Regions from separate parts of the Paenibacillus jepli genome, predicted to be linked through region 2. Evidence: a T-box and tRNA genes for the amino acid it is inferred to sense, from the RefSeq annotation. Region 2 holds a T-box; the other holds one or more tRNA genes.
The links. The T-box of region 2 lies ahead of tyrS (tyrosine--tRNA ligase). A T-box ahead of a tRNA ligase gene usually reads a tRNA of that ligase, here a tRNA-Tyr.

Region 1: it encodes a tRNA-Tyr, which carries the amino acid that the T-box ahead of tyrS (tyrosine--tRNA ligase) is inferred to sense. The anticodon was not compared.

The regions. Positions count from the first base shown of each region.
Region 1 covers NZ_JBDFMD010000001.1:2,887,584-2,894,918, reverse strand. Annotated here, with positions in the region: rRNA gene ABC336_RS12865 (23S ribosomal RNA) at 1-1,649, shown strand, start outside; tRNA gene ABC336_RS12860 (tRNA-Met) at 1,751-1,827, shown strand; tRNA gene ABC336_RS12855 (tRNA-Val) at 1,837-1,912, shown strand; tRNA gene ABC336_RS12850 (tRNA-Asp) at 1,941-2,017, shown strand; tRNA gene ABC336_RS12845 (tRNA-Phe) at 2,032-2,107, shown strand; tRNA gene ABC336_RS12840 (tRNA-Tyr) at 2,117-2,201, shown strand; tRNA gene ABC336_RS12835 (tRNA-Lys) at 2,219-2,291, shown strand; gene ABC336_RS12830 (hybrid sensor histidine kinase/response regulator) at 2,388-5,519, shown strand; gene ABC336_RS12825 (PucR family transcriptional regulator) at 5,593-6,717, shown strand; gene ABC336_RS12820 (ABC transporter ATP-binding protein) at 6,808-7,335, shown strand, end outside.
Region 2 covers NZ_JBDFMD010000001.1:301,632-308,966, reverse strand. Annotated here, with positions in the region: gene ABC336_RS01455 (hypothetical protein) at 1-82, opposite strand, end outside; gene ABC336_RS01450 (extracellular solute-binding protein) at 167-1,846, opposite strand; gene ABC336_RS01445 (NADPH-dependent oxidoreductase) at 2,002-2,742, shown strand; gene ABC336_RS01440 (alpha/beta fold hydrolase) at 2,978-3,388, opposite strand; gene ABC336_RS01435 (alpha/beta fold hydrolase) at 3,373-3,867, opposite strand; gene ABC336_RS01430 (CGNR zinc finger domain-containing protein) at 3,906-4,445, opposite strand; T-box leader at 4,592-4,820, shown strand; gene tyrS (tyrosine--tRNA ligase) at 4,890-6,149, shown strand; gene ABC336_RS01420 (aldo/keto reductase) at 6,666-7,335, opposite strand, start outside.

The DNA.
Region 1 (7,335 bases), 2.6 Mb from region 2:
TGGACGGTACACAAGTGAGAATGCCGGTATGAGTAACGAAAAGATCAGTGAGAATCTGATCCGCCGAAAGCCTAAGGGTTCCTGAGGAAGGCTCGTCCGCTCAGGGTAAGTCGGGACCTAACGCGAGGCCGAAAGGCGTAGTGGATGGACAACAGGTGGATATTCCTGTACCACCGTAGCCGTTATGAGCAATGGAGTGACGCAGAAGGGTAGTGACGCGGACTGATGGATGTCCGTCCAAGCAGTGAGGCTGATGAGTAGGCAAATCCGCTCATCGTAAGGCTGGGCTGTGATGGGGAGCGAAAATTACAGTAGCGAAGGTCATGAGCTCCAGCTGCCAAGAAAAGCTTCTAGCCAGGTGAAGGTGCCCGTACCGTAAACCGACACAGGTAGGCGAGCAGAGCATGCTAAGGCGCGCGGAAGAACTCTCGTTAAGGAACTCGGCAAAATGACCCCGTAACTTCGGGAGAAGGGGTGCCTCGGTAGGGTGAATAGCCCGAGGGGGCCGCAGTGAAAAGGCCCAAGCGACTGTTTAGCAAAAACACAGGTCTGTGCGAAGCCGTAAGGCGAAGTATACGGGCTGACGCCTGCCCGGTGCTGGAAGGTTAAGGGGAGCGGTTAGGGGCAACCCGAAGCTGTGAACCGAAGCCCCAGTAAACGGCGGCCGTAACTATAACGGTCCTAAGGTAGCGAAATTCCTTGTCAGGTAAATTCTGACCCGCACGAATGGCGTAACGACTTGGGCGCTGTCTCAACGAGAGATCCGGTGAAATTTTAATACCTGTGAAGATGCAGGTTACCCGCGACAAGACGGAAAGACCCCATGGAGCTTTACTGCAGCTTGATATTGGACTTTGGTACGATCTGTACAGGATAGGTGGGAGCCTTGGAAGCCGGAGCGCCAGCTTCGGTGGAGGCGCCGTTGGGATACCACCCTGATCGTATCGGAGTTCTAACCCGCTACCGTGAATCCGGTAGGGGGACCGTGTCAGGCGGGCAGTTTGACTGGGGCGGTCGCCTCCTAAAGTGTAACGGAGGCGCCCCAAGGTTCCCTCAGAATGGTTGGAAATCATTCGTAGAGTGCAAAGGCATAAGGGAGCTTGACTGCGAGACCTACAAGTCGAGCAGGGACGAAAGTCGGGCTTAGTGATCCGGTGGTACCGCATGGAAGGGCCATCGCTCAACGGATAAAAGCTACCCTGGGGATAACAGGCTTATCTCCCCCAAGAGTCCACATCGACGGGGAGGTTTGGCACCTCGATGTCGGCTCATCGCATCCTGGGGCTGAAGTAGGTCCCAAGGGTTGGGCTGTTCGCCCATTAAAGCGGTACGCGAGCTGGGTTCAGAACGTCGTGAGACAGTTCGGTCCCTATCTGTCGTGGGCGCAGGAAATTTGAGAGGAGCTGTCCTTAGTACGAGAGGACCGGGATGGACGTACCGCTGGTGTACCAGTTGTTCCGCCAGGAGCACCGCTGGGTAGCTATGTACGGACGGGATAAACGCTGAAAGCATCTAAGCGTGAAGCCCCCCTCAAGATGAGATTTCCCAGTATGTAAGACCCCTGGTAGACGACCAGGTTGATAGGTCCGGGGTGGAAGTGCAGCAATGCATGCAGCTGACGGATACTAATCGGTCGAGGGCTTATCCTAAAACCCTCAGCTAAGACTTACCTTGCTTGATTCGCATCCAGTTTTCAGTGTGCAAGACACTGATCTCGCTGCTCGTATGGACAAGCAGCATTATGTAATGTGGCGGCATAGCTCAGCTGGCTAGAGCGTACGGTTCATACCCGTGAGGTCGGGGGTTCGATCCCCTCTGCCGCTACCAACTACATAAGGACGCTTAGCTCAGCTGGGAGAGCATCTGCCTTACAAGCAGAGGGTCGGGGGTTCGATCCCCTCAGCGTCCACCATATTTTTTTTGCCTTCTTTTACGTTCATGGAGCTGTGGTGTAGAGGCCTAACATGCCTGCCTGTCACGCAGGAGACCGCGGGTTCGAATCCCGTCAGCTCCGCCATTTTACCCTTGCAAGGCTCGGTAGCTCAGTCGGTAGAGCAGAGGACTGAAAATCCTCGTGTCGGCGGTTCGATTCCGTCCCGAGCCACCATTTGCATATGGAGGATTAGCGAAGTGGCTAAACGCGGCAGACTGTAAATCTGCTCTCTCTGAGTTCGGTGGTTCGAATCCATCATCCTCCACCAGTTTTCTTTTAGTACAAGAGCCATTAGCTCAGTTGGTAGAGCACCTGACTTTTAATCAGGGTGTCGAAGGTTCGAGCCCTTCATGGCTCATCGGGAATACATCGAAGCTGTTTTTGCGAGTGCCGCAAAGACAGCTTTTTTCGTATGCAAAAAGGGTTTGTGCGAAAGGTGTCGAATCTACAACTCATGATGTCGAATAAAAGAAATACGATCCGTAATCTGCTGTTGCTGCTGCTGTTCGTGTTGATTCTTGGAAGCCTCCGGCTTATCTGGTATACAAACAACAAGCTTCCCGAGCAACCCTTTGCACAACAAGGGGTGCTGGAATTACGGGAATGGGACATTGGGGGCCAATCCTCGATTAATCTTGATGGCGAGTGGGAGTTCTATCCCGGGCAATTGCTTACATCTGAACAATTGGCCGGGCCGGAAGCCCCTTCGCCGCGCTATCTAACCGTTCCGGGAACGTGGCAAGCAGGCTTCGGCGAGTTGAAAGAGAATGCGTTTGGTTCGGGGACCTATCGATTGATAATTCAAGTCAATCGTGATTTTGACGAGCCATACGGACTGTGGATTCAGGGGATCCAAGCCTCCTCGCAGTTGGAGATCAACGGGACCCCGGAAGGGATGTTCGGCCAGGTCGCAAGCTCTGAGGAGGAGTACCGGCCACGAAATGTGACTTACACGGCTACTGTTGTCCAACCTGGTCCCGTGATCGAGCTCATCGTTCGCGTGGCCAATTATGAGCAGCCCAACAAAGGAGGGATTGTAAAACCGATTCGTTTCGGGAGCCAGGCGACGATTGATTCGGAGCGTATGTATTCGATCGGTTTCCAATTGATTGCTTTCGTCGTTATGCTCTTGCATGGTTTGTATGCAGGGATCCTGTATATGTTTAATCGAGGGAATCCTGTTTTCTTGTTGTTCCTTGCTCTTATGGTAACGGTAGGGTTGTCCATTGTGTCAGACCATGACAATCTGTTGATGTTGTGGCTCCCCTTCAATTATACGTGGGCTTTTAAAATCAGGCTATTATCCTATGTAGGGTTAAGTTTTTTTATGCTGCTGTTGACATTCAGCTTCTCTGGCCAGAAGCGCGGGTGGTTGTTTTCGTGCTACATCACCCTGTTCTTGCTCTTTAGCGGCTTCGTGATTGTCAGCGACGCAACTTCGATCTATTACGTCTATGACAAATTTCGCCCGATGTTATTCTTGTATCTGTTGCCGATCGTCTGGGTCATCGCTTTGATTGTAAAGATGCTGATGCGGAATAAAGATGATGCGATCTATCTGCTGCTTGGCGGATTGGGTATTGTCTCCAGTGCGGGGTGGGGCGTCTTCGTCAATCTGGAGAAAGTGCGGGGGACTTATTATCCCGTCGATATTATTGCCGCACTTGTGGGATTCTCGGCCTATTGGTTCAAACGCTACTTCCGCAACTGGGAAGAAAATCTCAGATTGAATGAACAGCTGAAGCTTGCCGACAAACAAAAGGACGAGTTCCTGGCGAACACGTCGCATGAGCTGCGGACGCCGCTGCACGGAATTATGAATATCGCACAGACGGTCGCCGACAAGGAAAAGCACGCCATGGGCGAACAAAGCCGCAAAGATATGGAGCTGTTGGTTACCTTGAGCCGTCGTATGTCGCATATGGTTGGCGATCTATTGGATGCTGTGCGGCTACAGGATCGGGCGATCGTGCTGGAGCGTGAACCTGTACTTCTGCAATCTGCTTGCGCTGGTGTGATGGATATGCTTTCTTTTATGAAGGATGATAAACATATTCAATTCCAAATGCTTGTGCCGCCAAACTTTCCTCCCGTCGATGCTGACGAGAAGCGGCTGGTACAAGTCCTGTTCAACCTGCTGCATAATGCGGTCAAATATACCGAAAAAGGTGTCATTGCCGTCTCGGCGGAGGTCAAAGGCCGATATGCTGTCCTGCATATTGAGGATACGGGAAGAGGGATGGATGAGGATCTGCAATCACGGATCTTTGACCGTTACGAACAAGGCAGCCTGGGACAAGCAAGCGGCGGAATCGGGTTAGGGTTGCATATTGCCAAGCAATTGGTGGAGCTGCATGATGGCCACATGTCTGTTAGGTCGACACCTGGAGAAGGTACGGTCTTCTCTGTGACGTTACCGCTGTCGTCCGGGAAGGCTGCTCCACGGACGGCAGTTGTCGACGATGATCTGGTCTCGGCAGAGCTGACCTCGGCAGAGCTGACCTCGGCGCTGGTAAAGGCAATGGATCTCGAACGGGCTACGGGCACCAGGGATCTTCCCAAATCCGCCGGACCGCTGCGCATCCTGGCCGTGGATGATGACCCTGTAAATCTGAAAGTGATTGTCGGGCTCCTTGCTACTGATCAATGCTTGGTCCAGACCTCCAGAAGCGCTCAGGAGGCGGTGGAACGACTGTCCTCCGAGTCGTGGGATCTCCTGATTGCCGATGTCATGATGCCGGAGATGTCCGGTTACGAATTGACAAGGCTGGCCAGGGAGCGCTTCAAGCTCTTTGAACTGCCGATCCTCCTGCTCACCGCCCGCAGCCAGCCAGAGGATATATCAGCGGGGTTCCGGGCCGGCGCCAACGATTATGTGACCAAGCCGGTCGACGCGATGGAGCTGCGTTATCGCGTACTGTCGCTGACGGCACTCAAGCAGTCGGTTAACGAGACTATGCGGATGGAGGCTGCCTATCTGCAGGCCCAGATCCAACCTCATTTTTTGTTCAATACGCTGAACTCGATCATGGCGCTGAGCGATATCGATCTGCGGAAGATGCAGCAACTGGTCGATGCCTTTGCCTCGTACCTGCGGATCAGCTTCAACTTCCTGAACACCAAGGAGCTTGTGCCGCTCTCGCATGAGCTGCAGCTGGTCCAAGCGTATCTCTACATCGAGCAGGAGCGGTTCGGAGAGCGGCTCGCGGTAGTGATGGAGACCGGCGATTCGATGGGGATCGTGCTGCCGCCGCTTACGCTCCAGCCGCTCGTCGAGAACGCGGTGCGCCACGGTCTGATGCAGCGCTCCCGCGGCGGGACGCTGCGCATCCTGGTGGAGCGCCGGCCGGAGGGCAGCGTGCTTACGGTGTCCGATGACGGCAAAGGAATGACAGAGGAACAAGTGGTGCGCCTGCTCGGCAGCGACCAGCCGCCTGAGCGGGGGATCGGCCTGTACAATACCGACCGCCGGCTGAAGCAGCGTTACGGCAAAGGACTAATGATCAGCAGCCGGCCCGGAGAAGGGACGACGATCTCGTTTCTGATCCCGGCCCCCATGGGCGGGGAGACGGCCGGTGCAGTTTAACAGCTGCCTTTTGTTTGTGTTACAATGGCCTAAAAGGGCATTCTGAGCAATGCGGATAGGAGCACAGCAAAGCATGAGCACTGCGCAGTGGAAAGAGCAACTGGAGCAGATACTGAACAGCCCGTTGCGTGTTTTGAGGATCGATCTGCAGGACTGGAACAAAGCAAGCCTGGAGCAGGGCGCGCAGACGCCGCTCGAGGCAGTGCCCGGAGCGAACGTGGAGATCGCGGGCGGGCGGATCTGGTATGCTGTACGGATGGAGAGGGCGCATATCGAAGTCATCGAGCTGGAGCAGGACGCGCTCTCGGAGACGGAGCGGCGGCTGCTCGGCTGGACGATTGAGCACATGAAGCCGGTCAAGCCCGCCGTTCCTCATGCGCAGCAGGAAGCGGAGCGGCAGGCAGAGGAGTTGGGCTCATGGATTGCTTATCAGTTGGATAATGGACGACTGGATCTGGAGGTGCCGGAGGCGCTGACCTTTGGCGGCCGGCTGTTCTCGGATATGATTCCCTTCCTGCTGGTCAGTGAGCATGAGCGTCTGCGCAATACGTATGCCGAGCTTGAGAAGCTGCTCAACTCCTTTTTCATCGAAGAAGTCATGCTGATCCCGCTGAAGGAACAGGAATGGCTGATCCTCGGGCCGATGGCGCTGCTCAGCGAAGCGGAGAGCGAAGATCGCAATGAAGGCGAGGACGAAACGCCGCTGGAGATGCTCGCTTCGATGTGCTCCGGCCTGCACGGCATGCTCGCAAGCGAATGGGTGGGCGAGTGCCATCTGGCGGTAGGCGAGCCGATCAGTCCGGCCAAAGCGATCGTGGAGACGGCGTCGCTGCTCCGGGAGACGGTATTCCTGGGACGCAAATTCCACGTCGGGGAGAGTGTGCATCTGCCATGGATGCTTCATCTGGAGCGTCTGCTGAACAGCATCCCCGAATCGAGAAGAGCCGAGTACATGGAGCAGCTGATCAACCGCTCGGACGTGCTGCTGGAGCCGGAGATTCTGATGACGCTGGAAACCTTCTTCCGCCTGGACTGCAACGTTAGCGAAACGGCCAAAAAGTTGTATATTCATCGGAACACGCTGCTGTACAGGCTGGACAAGCTGAAGCAGGAGACCGGATTGGATGTCCGGCTGTTCCGGGACGCCGTTTTGGTAAAGATTATATTGCTATTGTATAAAGTGACGAAAAGAAAGTAGTTTTTTTGTAAAGTATGTGCATAGTCATCTGCACAGGACTAAGCTAAGATAGATAGTAACAAGTAAACCAAATGCTTAGGGGGAAATAAAATGGCAGGCGTACGCTTAGAGCACATTTTCAAAAAATATCCCGGTTCTGAAACAGCTTCGGTAACAGACTTCAACTTGGACATCAAGGACAAGGAATTCCTCGTTCTCGTCGGACCTTCCGGTTGCGGTAAATCGACCACACTGCGGATGATTGCCGGCCTTGAGGAAATCTCCGAAGGCAAGCTGTTCATCGGCGAGCGTCTGGTTAACGATGTCGCTCCTAAAGACCGCGATATCGCGATGGTATTCCAATCTTACGCTTTGTACCCGCATATGAACGTGTATCAGAACATGGCATTTGGTCTGAAACTTCGCAAATTCAAAAAAGCAGACATCGACAAGCGTGTCCGCGATGCTGCCAAAATTCTCGATATCGAGCATTTGCTCGACCGCAAGCCGAAAGCACTCTCCGGTGGTCAGCGTCAGCGTGTCGCCCTGGGCCGCGCGATCGTTCGTGAGCCGCAAGTATTCCTCATGGATGAGCCGCTCTCCAACTTGGATGCCAAGCTTCGTGGTCAGATGCGCGCC
Region 2 (7,335 bases):
GCGTCCATACCTTGCGAACGGCCATCTCCGGCGGTTTGCCAGCTGCGGCTCGCTGTTTCCTGGAGCCTGCCTGTTTTCCCATCTTGCTTCACTCCCCGTGTAGACTGGAGAAATCATGCTTCTCCAGTCTCATCTTAACTGAAGGAGGGAGTTTGTGCAATCTAGACTATTCGTTCAATGCTTCCATCATCCGGATATAATCATCGCTGTCTTGAAGCTTGGCGATGAAGGTGTCCCATTCGTTCAGGCTGGTACCCATGATTACTTTGGTGCGCATCTCCTGGAGCTGGCGAGTGACACGGGCATACGCCGTCAGCGAGTCCTTCAGCAGATCCAATGGAGAGACCAAAGCGCCTTGTGTCGTGACAAGCGCCTCGCGCTGCTCGCGAACAATTGTCAGTTGTTCGCGTTTCTCCTCGCTAAGCTCTGCGGTGAATTCTGTTGCTGCAGGGAACTGCAGCGCTTGCTTCAGCAGCATCCTCCCCTCGTACACATCCTCCGTCTCGACTGTCGTATCGGTCGACATCAGTCCTTCGAGGAGTGACATCAGCTGCCCCATCTTATCCGGTTCTGTCCGGTAGGAGAACAGCAGTATGCCTTCGTAGTTCTTGCCCTGAGCTGTGACGGCCGGGCTCGACGCATCCGCCTGCAAAGAAGTGAGCGGCAGCAATGTGGCTTTGCTCTCATCATCGTGCCAGGTCATCTCCAGCTCTGCTACTTCTTCAAGTGTGAGAGCGGCGCCGCCAGTAACTCCGCGGCGGACCTGCTGCTTGGCGGCCTCAGCGGACAAGGTCGCCCATTCGGGATGAAGCCAGCCGTTGCGATACGCTTCTTGCAGCCAAGCCAGCGCTTCACGGGTGCCTTCGCCAGTCATCGTATCAGTCACTACACCATCTACAACCTGGAAACGGGAGCTGCTGTTATTGAAGATCCGATCAACCCATTCAAAGCCTTCTAAACCTTCGGCACCAGGAATCGCGCTCAACCCGTACGTATCATTCCTGCCATTGCCGTCAGGGTCCCGTTCTGTGAATTGCTTGATCGTTTGTTTCAACTCCTCCATCGTCGACGGGGCCTTCAGATCCAATGCATCCAGCCAGTCTTGACGAAGCGCCGGGAATGATCCGCTCGCAGGGGATATGGGGATCGGCAGGGCATACAGACCACCATCGTCATCGCGGAGTTCCTGCAAGGCGGCAGGCGAGAGCTGCGCGAGAAGCGGATATTGATCCAGATAAGGCCTGATATCCTGGCTGGCGAGAGGATAGATATGAGATGGAATCTGCGAAGCGTCGGGCAGGAGCATCAGGTCCGACGGATCTCCGGCAGCGATTTTCAGTCTCATACGATCTACATAACGATCATACGATGTCTGTTCGAGTATTAACTTGACACCGCTGACGGCAGCCCCGTAAGCTTCAATCGCTTGCAACTGCGCTGCTGTATAGTCCTCTGTCAGAGGAACGAAAACCCTTAGTGGGGTCAGTTCCGGAGAAGAGAAGAGGTCGATCTGCCGGAGCTCCGGACGCCATATCACCTCTAACTTAGCTGTCGCGGCCGTAATCCGCACGGGGATATACAGGGTGTCGCTGTGGTTAAAACTGCTGATGTCCAGCTCGCGCTGCTGGCCATCTAATCCCAATGCTCGTAAGAGGTCATCGGCCGGCGCATACGTTATCCCCTCACGAATAATAGGCGGCTCGGAAAAGAGTAGCTTTTCTCCGTTCAGCGTAATCGTCAGTGGGGCTGCTGAGGCAGCTGCGGGTGCTGCGGCGCCCACACATAAGGACAGGATGAGCAGCATCAGGAGCCACTGTGCTGTTCGTGGCTTACTTGGCGTTCTCATTAACTTCATCCTTTCTTGAATCGTTGTTGTCTTATGTATCCTGTCCATCATACCTTGAGATGAAAAATGTGTAAATACTTGGAATTCGGTTGAGTCGATTAAAGTTTCTTTGGTCGTGGTAAACTTAGGCAGAGCAAAGATACAGGAGGGATATCATGAATGACGTCTATCACACGCTAACCAACCGCAGTTCCATCCGCAGCTATACCGATCAACCCGTCAGCGAAGCGCAGCTGACTCAGATCATCGAAGCCGTCCAGGCGGCACCGACCTCCATCAACGGTCAGCAGGTGACCGTCATCAGTGTCCAGGACCCGGTCAAAAAAGCCAAGATCGCCGAACTGGCCGGCAACCAGGCATGGATTGCCCAAGCGCCAGTGTTCTTATTGTTCTGTGCGGACTTCCGGCGCGCCCAAATCGCCGCCGAGTTGAACGGTCAAGAGCTGGTCATCACCACTGGGATCGAATCCATTGTCGTCGGCGCCACTGATGTCGGCATTGCCCTTGGCAGTGCGATGGCTATGGCGTCATCGCTCGGACTCGGCACGGTGCCGATCGGCGGGGCCAGACGCAGCCCGCTAGCGCTAATCGAGCTGATGGAGCTGCCGAAGTACGTATTCCCTGTCAGCGGACTGGTCGTCGGACATCCGGCAGATCCGACGCACAAGAAGCACCGGCTGCCGCAAACCGCGGTGTGGCACAGGGAGCGCTACGAGCAAGAGCCGCTGCCAGAGCTGATCCGGCAGTATGATGAAGAGGTCTCGGCCTATATGAGAGAACGGACCGGGGGCAAGGAATCACGCAACTGGTCGCAGACGGTCTCTTCATTCTACAACCGCATTTATTATCCCGAAGTCCGGCAGATGCTGGAACAGCAGGGGTTTGATTTTAAATAATCGCATGCTTTATATAATCGCAAGCCGCCATTACCTAAGGATAGGTACGGCGGCTTTTTTTTGTACTGAGGAGCGGAGCGTAGGCAGACCTACGTGAGCACCTATGCGGAAGCTTACGAAGCTAGTTTCCTTTGGAAACTCTTATCCGACTGCATTCAAGTTTCGATGTCGAATCCACTTCTATCAGCCCTCAGCGATATATTATCGAAGGCGTAGTGGCCGGAGCCGTCAAGGGCTAGGAGCATCCTGCTTTCACATCGCAGATAAAGCGCTCAATGAGTGCGGCACATTCGCGATGATGCGTCTCCAAAAGGAAGTGGCCCCCATCAAAAACATGAATCTCGAGCATGTCAAGGACGCGGCTATAGGCCATGATTTCGTCTAACGCAAAGAAAGGGTCATGCCGTCCCCAAAGCAGCAGGCAAGGAGGTTGGTGTTCACGGTGGTAGGAAGCTATGACCGGAAAACGAGCGACATGTGCGCTGTAATCCATAAAGATTTGGAAGTGAATGTCGATGTGGCCGGGTTTCGCCATGCGTTCCCAATCGAGATGCCAGCAATCCGGCGGGTGAAGGACCTTCAGGCGTTCGGAAAGACCTCCAATATAGGTATCACGGGTGCCCTCAAAATTTAGCCACTCCGGCATTTTAGCCTTGTTCGCCTCGTAGGATCGGCCCAGAACGCCTTCGCAGTATCCCATTCAGGGCCCAATCCCTCATCATGTGCATTGCCATTCTGAATAACCAGACCGAGGATACGATCCGGCCGCCGCGTCGCAAGATGGTAGCCGACAGGCGTACCGAAGTCGTTAACGAACAGGAAGAATCGATCCATGCCGAGGGCGTCGATGAAAGCCTCCATCGTATTGGCCATATTCTCAAACGTATAGGTATAGGTATCGATGGACGGCGACGAAGTGAGGCCGAAGCCTGGCAAATCAGGCGCGACGACATAGGCTGATTCTGCTAGGGATTCAATAATGTTACGAAACATATACGAGGAGCTTGGAGATCCGTGAAGCAGCAGAATGGCTGGATTCTCAGGATTGCCCGCATATCTGTAGAAGACGTCCAGATTGTCAACGGTGATGGTTTGATGATGGGTTCTATGCCGATAGTTTTCCATTTTTCTCTCCTTTTGAATGGATTGTTGAACGAAGTCGCCTAATCGTTCTGTTCCTTTTTTCTGTTGCGAAAGCGACGGACTTTCATAATATTGCCGCATACTTTCGTATCACACCAGCGACGTGTTTGGTTTTTACTCTGATCAAGAAATATCCATTCACAATTTTGGTTGTCGCATACTTTTAATCGATTTACATCGGGTTTGGATAATAATTGGGCAAAGGAGTATGTGGTCTGCCATAGGACCAGGGTCCAATCCTCGGCATTGTACATTTGCTCCATCTCAAAAGCGTTTTTAGAAGCGTTAAGCTGAAATTGTGAAGATACACTAGTCAACATAAGGTTGATTTCATGAAGTTGGTCTTGTTGCAACGCTAAGTCGGCGTTCAATGCAATACAGATCGTACGCATAAGATCACGCAATCTCTTTAGTTTCTTCAAATTATCAGCGTTCATGGGGAGAGTAGCAGTCAATTCCCATTTACATAAAAAATCACGTATCCATTGTTCATCGTCGAGCATGTCCCGTTGAATTTTTGAGTCACGCCAATCAACCCGATTACTGTTGATGACGTCCATGAATAATAAATCCATCTTTAACCTCGCTTCTTTCTTCTGTGCTGAGAATATAACATGCGTAACCATCAAAGTAAAGTTATATGGTTACATAATCATTTGGTTGACAGCGGAAATTTAATTCTCTATAATGCTTTTAACGTTATATAACACGTATGTTGAAAGAGCTCAGTAGCAGCCTAGTCCCTGTAACAGAAAGCCGGGGGTTGATGGAACCCGGCACACACGACGGCAGCGAATTACACTCTGGAGTATCTCGGGTAACGCCGGGCGGATCTGGCGAACGATATCTCGCCAAAGAGTGGCAGGTATGGGAGTGCGCGCGCCTTTCCATACATGCAATCTGGGTGGTACCACGGTTTTTTAATCGTCCCTGTGTCAGTAGACATGGGGGCTTTTTTGCGTTTGTACAGGGTAGCAGGCATAACTTTGAAGGGGTGTTGGACAGTGAATATTATCGATGAATTAACATGGCGCGAGGCCATCAATCAACAGACGGATGCGGAAGGGCTGCGGGAGCTGACGGAGCAGAAATCCATCTCGCTATACTGTGGCGTCGACCCGACGGGCGACAGCATGCATATCGGTCACCTGATCCCGTTTATGGTGCTCAAACGGTTCCAGCTGGCGGGCCATCGTCCGGTCATCCTGATCGGTGGAGCCACGGGGACGATCGGCGATCCGAGCGGCCGGCAGTCCGAGCGTTCGCTCCAGACGCTGGAGCAGATTCAGGACAATGTCGAGGCGCTTAGCGAGCAGATGCGGAAGCTCTTCCTGACGGAAGGCGATACGCAGATCCGGATGGTCAACAACTACGACTGGACGCACAAAATCAACGTTATCGAGTTCCTGCGCGACTACGGCAAAAACTTCAGCATCAATCAGATGCTGGCCAAGGACGTCGTGTCGAGCCGACTGGAGACCGGTATCTCGTTCACCGAATTCTCTTACCAGATCCTGCAGTCGCTGGACTACCTGCACCTGTACCAGAATGAGGATGTCCAGCTGCAGATCGGCGGTTCCGACCAGTGGGGCAACATTACGAGCGGCCTGGATCTGATCCGGAGAAAAGAAGGGTCGGAAGCCGTAGCTTTTGGTCTGACGATTCCGCTCATGCTCAAAGCAGACGGCACCAAATTCGGCAAAACGGCTGGCGGCGCAATCTGGCTGGATCCGAAGAAGACGACGCCGTTCGAGTTCTATCAGTTCTGGGCCAATACGGACGACCGGGATGTCGTCAAATACTTGAAGTACTTCACCTTCCTCACCAAGGAGCAGATCGATGCGCTGGCAGAGAAGGTGGAATCGGAGCCGCACAAGCGGGAAGCCCAAAAAACGCTGGCTGAGGAAATGACACGATTCGTGCATGGGGAGGAGCTGCTGGAGCAGGCCAAGCGTATCACGGCAGCGCTGTTCACCGGCGACATCAAATCGCTTACCGCAGATGAGATCGAGCAGGGCTTCAAGGAAATGCCGACGTACGAAGCGTCGCAGGAATCCAAAAATATCGTCGATTGGCTCGTCGATCTCGGCATCGAACCGTCCAAACGCCAAGCTCGCGAAGATATTACAAAAGGCGCAATCTCGATGAACGGGGAGAAAGTGACGGATGTGGCACGCGATGTTACGGCGGAGGATGCAATCGGCGGCCGCTTCATCATCATCCGCAAAGGCAAGAAGAACTATAGCTTGGTGAAATTGGCTTAAGGGACTTACAGTGAAAAAGACACGAACGGATGGCGTTCGTGTCTTTTTTCAAATATAAGCGTATATGTTTTACACATCTACTTGGCTTATATTTCTCCGGAATGAAACTAGCGACGCCGCCAGAGGACGGCAATAGCCGTTTCACCTTGGTTATGGAGTGGGGACGGGGCAGCGTCAGCACAATGAATACGAAAATTCATACTCGATTGACCAATTTTCCTGAAAATGAGAAAATAAACACGAAATATCGTGCTTATTCTGCCATTTTCGGGGTTTTGCGTGGAATGAATACGATTTTTCATATTCGTTCGGTCACCCAGCCCGTTCGATCAGGAATGATGCGAATCATCGCATAGGTTGTTTTCAGAGAAAGGAATCGGCATGGATGTTATAACCGAAAAGCTACTGTTTATCGCTCTGTTCATCTTCATTATCCACTCCATTGAAAAACCAAAAAACTCTCCATCCTGCTGGTGTAACAACCAACTAGATGGAGAGTCTTGTTTTATTTGCCGTTTAGAAGTTGAAATTGTCCGGGTCCGAGCCATAGCGGCGGTTTTGGTTCAGCGCATCAATGGCGGCGACATCTTCGCTAGACAGCTCGAAGTCGAAGACATCGGCGTTCTCTTTGATCCGGGACGGTGTGATCGATTTGGGAATCGTCAGCACGCCCTTCTGCAGATCCCAGCGGATGACGATCTGGGCCGGCGACTTGCCATACTTGGCCGACAGCTGCAGCAGCAGCGGCAGATCGAGATTGCCCTGCATGAGCGGACTCCAGGCGGTGATATGGATGCCTTTGTCCTCGCAGTAGCCCTTGACCTTCTCCTGGGTGAGCAGCGGATGGTATTCGATCTGGTTCACTGCCGGTACGATCGTGTTATCCTCGAAGATATCATCGAGATGATGCGTCTGGAAGTTGCTGACGCCGATCGCCCGCACGACGCCGTCGCTGTAAAGCTTCTCCAGGGCGCGCCAGGTATCCTTGTACTTGCCTTTGACCGGCCAATGGATCAGATAGAGGTCCAGGTAATCCAGCCCCAGCTTGCGGCGGCTTTCCTCGAAGGCTTCCAGCGTACTGTCGTAGCCTTGACGGCTGTTCCATACCTTGGTCGTGATGAAAAGCTCCTCGCGGGGGATTCCGCTCTCCCGGATCGCCTGGCCGACACCTTCTTCATTCTGGTAG